DNA from 2 places in the Leptolyngbya sp. 7M genome. Region 1 is predicted to be linked to the other one. Evidence: riboswitches for the same ligand, from Rfam matches in the RefSeq annotation. Region 1 holds a riboswitch; the other holds the start of a gene.
What was found. Region 1 has a riboswitch for cobalamin ahead of JVX88_RS16720 (DUF1636 family protein). Riboswitches for the same ligand answer to the same signal wherever they lie in the genome.
Positions count from the first base shown of each region.

Region 2: another riboswitch for cobalamin. It lies ahead of JVX88_RS02465 (TonB-dependent receptor plug domain-containing protein); the one in region 1 lies ahead of JVX88_RS16720 (DUF1636 family protein).

Region 1 is NZ_CP070897.1:3,361,115-3,363,317, reverse strand. It holds gene JVX88_RS16725 (EcsC family protein) at 1-311, shown strand, start outside; cobalamin riboswitch at 403-552, shown strand; gene JVX88_RS16720 (DUF1636 family protein) at 1,051-1,446, shown strand; gene JVX88_RS16715 (hypothetical protein) at 1,707-2,203, shown strand, end outside.
Region 2 is NZ_CP070897.1:502,592-504,794, forward strand. It holds gene JVX88_RS02460 (amidohydrolase family protein) at 1-247, opposite strand, end outside; gene JVX88_RS02465 (TonB-dependent receptor plug domain-containing protein) at 301-951, opposite strand; cobalamin riboswitch at 983-1,112, opposite strand; gene JVX88_RS02470 (ABC transporter ATP-binding protein) at 1,076-1,846, opposite strand; gene JVX88_RS02475 (FecCD family ABC transporter permease) at 1,852-2,203, opposite strand, start outside.

The DNA.
Region 1 (2,203 bases):
TACAGGCCGATATGGTCTATCGAATTGCGGCAGTATACGGGTTTTCGCTACATGAGCCAACCCGACGCGGCGAAGTTTTAGCGATTTGGGGTTTATCCACCGGGGGATCAGGCGTGCTCAAGACCGGGTTGAGCTTGGTTGAAGCGATTCCGCTGGTTGGAGCGGGCATTGGGATTGCCAGTAACGCTGTGTTGATCTACTCCTTGGGACAAATTGCCTATCGGTTTTATGAAGCGAAGCAAGCAGCCCTTGCCAAGTCAGCTCAATCCAAACCAGAGGATGTAGTCAGTCACTCTGATACTCCGGTTTGATAGGCAAAGCGAATAAATTTATTGCAATCGTATATTGCAATCGTAAAGCCTGGTGAATTCAGATGCCCGTTATCCCGCATTGGTGGTATGGTGGTACTGCATTGAGATCGGCTCTGGTGGGGAACAGCCATCAGACGTAAGGGGGAAAATCTGGTGCAAGTCCGGTACTGTCCCGCAGCTGTGAAGGAAGGTGCAAGTAACTTTCCCAGTCAGAATGCCCGCCGATTTGATTCACCGTCTCTCATCTGCGAGGTATAGATGATTTTGACTTCTGCCTTACTTGCTAGTAACAAAATTCAAATCTGGCCTGTCTTACGGCCAGGGCATCGCTGCACCATCTCGTTTCCGATTTTTTTTGCGCCAATCCACGAGTAATAGAGCCAGTGCTCTATTGAGCGATTACTTGCTGGCGGCTTTTGGGCTGACAAATTTGGCTGCGATTAGTAAAGCGCGATGGGTAAATGAGTTATTCAGCATAGTTCACGAATCTATAATCCTAGACGATGCAAGCTAATCAAGCAGCATACACTTGCGTGTGTGCACAAGCATTCTGCCTGCCGCTAACGAAAAATTGCTAACAATTTGCTTGATATCCGCCGCTTGATGATCTGTTATTAGCTCTAGCCAGCCACTCGGATTGTTCAAGTTGATGCAGCAATGAAAATCAACTCAAAATTAATCCAAAATCAATTAGAAATTACACCTAGTTATCAGTTTTGTTTGTTCAATATCATCAACTATGACTCACCATACTTTGTTTGTTTGCACTCTTTGCCGATTTTCTAAAACCAATCAGCCACAGCCTGAATCGCATGGTGCTGGACTGAGTGGGGGTGAACAGCTATTCAACCAGATCACGGCAGCAGTAAACGATTGTGATTGGCATGAGCGCATTCAGATTCAACCAGTGCGCTGTATGGGCGTCTGTAGTCGCTCCTGTGTGGTGGCATTTGCGGCAGCTGAGAAACTGACCTTCATCTTTAGTGACCTGTCGCCTCAGCAATCAATTCCAGAGCTGATGCAGTTTGGTCGCCAATATACTCACCATCCAACCGGCAATGTTCCCTATGGAGAGCGGCCCGCCGCCATGAAACGCGGACTAGTAGCAGTATTACCGCCGGTACCGCCCGGTTGACCTAAACAAGCTAAAAGTTGCTCTATTACCTACAAACATCGCACCGGAAACGAGCAGGATGCCTGCACTAGCACTATCTTTACCTCATTGGGTTGAATGACTGATCGTTTCCCTAGCCACATTCCCTAGCAAGCGGCAGTGGTACACTAGCAACCTCACTAGTAGGTCGTCGCTTAGGTGGTCGCTGTGCCCGTAAAAGCCAATAACAAGCGGCCGTTTGGATTATCGGTGGCTTTCTCTTCATCTATTTTCTGATCGGTATGGTCGGTTTGCAGCGATTCGGCATCGACCATGGCGGCCTGATGGGAACGATCGCGGCAAATGAGGCAAACGACCGCTACGAGCGGGCAATGGCCTGGGCGACCGGAATTAACGACCGCGGAGAAGAAAACATGCCGGCCGGTGAACGTATCTTCAATGCGAATTGGGACGATTTCCCGAAGCTGTTCTTTTATAACCAGAAGCACAGCTATGTTTACGGGCTTGATCCGAATTATCTTTACTCAAAAGATCCCGATCTGTATAAGTTGCTGACGGAGATAACCGAGGGGAAGATGGATGAGGCCGGGCCGGCGATCCGTGATCGCTTCGGTGCGAACTATGTTTTTGCGGATGCTCGTGAGAATGAAACGATGATCGCAAAACTGCTTGATACCGGCTGGGCGGACATCGTTTACGAAGACGATGAGGCAAGGATCTTGAGGATCAGAGCCATTAAAGGGCAGCCTCCGGCAGTCGATGACGAACCGGAGACCGA
Region 2 (2,203 bases), 2.9 Mb from region 1:
ATGCATCAGCAAACTGCTTTTTAAGTGTTTCGACAGCAGTATCACGGCGGCGTATCGCCTCATTTAGATCGACCTGCGGCCCGCCAAATCCGCCGAAACCGCCACCAAATCCGCCGCCTTGTGCGACTCGTGGGAAATTAATGACCAAAGCTGCTTCGCGAACAATAGCCATCTCACCTTGTGTTGAACCATTAAGGTTGATGATCGTTCCTTGACCAGCGATAACACCACCGCGCGGCGCAGACATAACAGTAGTTATGCCATTTACACGTGTTACGTTTATGTGCGAGGAGTGAGGATTTACTGCAAGAAAAGCTTTCGCATTGGCATTGTTTGGTGCGATCTCGGCAATGTCAACGGTCGCACATTTGTTCCATAGGTTGTCTCTCCGCGAAAACGGCCAAGCCCGAGCCCGCCAATCGCACCGGCGATCTGTCCGTGCCAACCTGTTCGCGGATCGGGCGTAACAAAATTAACTGTGCCCCCGATAGAATTTGTTCCATAAATCGACGACCCCGAACCTCTTAACACCTCGACGCGTGAAACGCTGGTCAGGGTGATATCGCTCAGGAATGGTGATGCGTCTCCTGTGATCGCGGCCGAATCGCGAAGCCGCACGCCGTCGATCAAGATCGCGGTGTCCTGATTGCGCAGCCCGCGTGTCTTTACTGAAGCGGTCCGGCCAAATCCGCCCAATTGCTGCACGCGAAAACCTGGCATCAGGCGCAGCGAATCAACAAGTGTAATGTCTGCCCGCTCACGCAGCTGCTGTCCGCTAATCGTATTAACGGTCTTTGAGACCTCGTCGATCGGCTGCGGCAGATCCGCCGAAACTGTAACAGTTTCCCTAATGGTCTCCGGAGTTGGTGAAGGTGTTGGGGCCGGGTCGGCCTGTGCTGAAACGCCGCTAGCAAGAAGCAGCGCAAAGATGAATGTAAAAGTGATCTTCATATTGTCCTCTTCTGCCCACACGCAGAATGGTTCCGTGCCAAGACAAACGAGCAAAGTTCCCGACTTTAACGGTTGCGTGGGCAGCGCCGGATTTGCACCGGTCTTCCTTTGTGTCGAATGCCGATCAAAATACGTTCGTTACCCGAACGTTCCCGCTTGCCGGATTTATATCCAGCAATGTGTTTACACCAAAAACTTCCCTAATGTTCGGTCCTGTCAATACATCCGTTGCCGCTCCGGCGACATAGATAGTCCCTTGTTTCAACAGCAGTAGCTTATTGGCGAATTCCGCAGCCAGATTCAAGTCATGTGTGATGACGACTGCTGAATAGTCTTCGGAATCACACCTTTCGCGAACTAGCCGAAACATCATTGCCTGATGCCGCAGGTCGAGATTAGCCGTCGGTTCATCGAGCAACAGTATCTTTGCATCGGTCGCTATAGCACGCGCCAAAACCACACGCTGCCGCTCACCGCCTGAAAGTTCATTCATCAGCCGCGAACCGAAATCCGCAAGATCGCATTCGGATAGGGCTCTCTTTGCCGATTCAATATCGTCTTCCGATTCCCAACCGAATGCCGAGCCGCTCGCGAACCTGCCAGACAAAACGAACTCGAGGACCGTTACCGGAAACTTGGTCTCGTTCTCCTGCGCAACCACCGCGATCCGCTTTGCTATCTCGCGCCGCGAATATGTTCCAAGCGGCTTTTCGTCAAGCAAGATATCGCCCTCGGCCACAGGAAGTATTCCGTTTAGGGCTTTGATCAGCGTGGTTTTTCCCGCACCGTTCGGCCCAAGCAGCGCGATCATTTCACCTTCGCGCATATCAAAAGAAATATTGCTCAGCACATCGCACGGGCCGTATCGTATTGTGATGTCCTTGACTGAAAGCATACGTATTAACGGCGCAGTAAATAAATGAACAACGGTGCTCCTATCAACGCAGTTATTGCACCGACGGGCAATTCTCTAGGAGCGATCGCCGTCCGCGCAACGGTATCCGCCAAAACCACGAATATCGCTCCAGAAATCGCAGACATCGGAACGACCAGCCGATTATCGCTGCCGACCGCAAGCCGCACGAGATGAGGAACTATCAATCCGACATATCCGACCGAGCCGCTCGCTGCGACTGCGGTCCCGACCAAGACGCTTGCCACCGTGAATATGGTGATGCGAACTCGGCCAACCTCCACCCCAAAATCAAATGCGTCGCGTTCGCCGATCATCATTAGGTTAAGAGCACGAGCC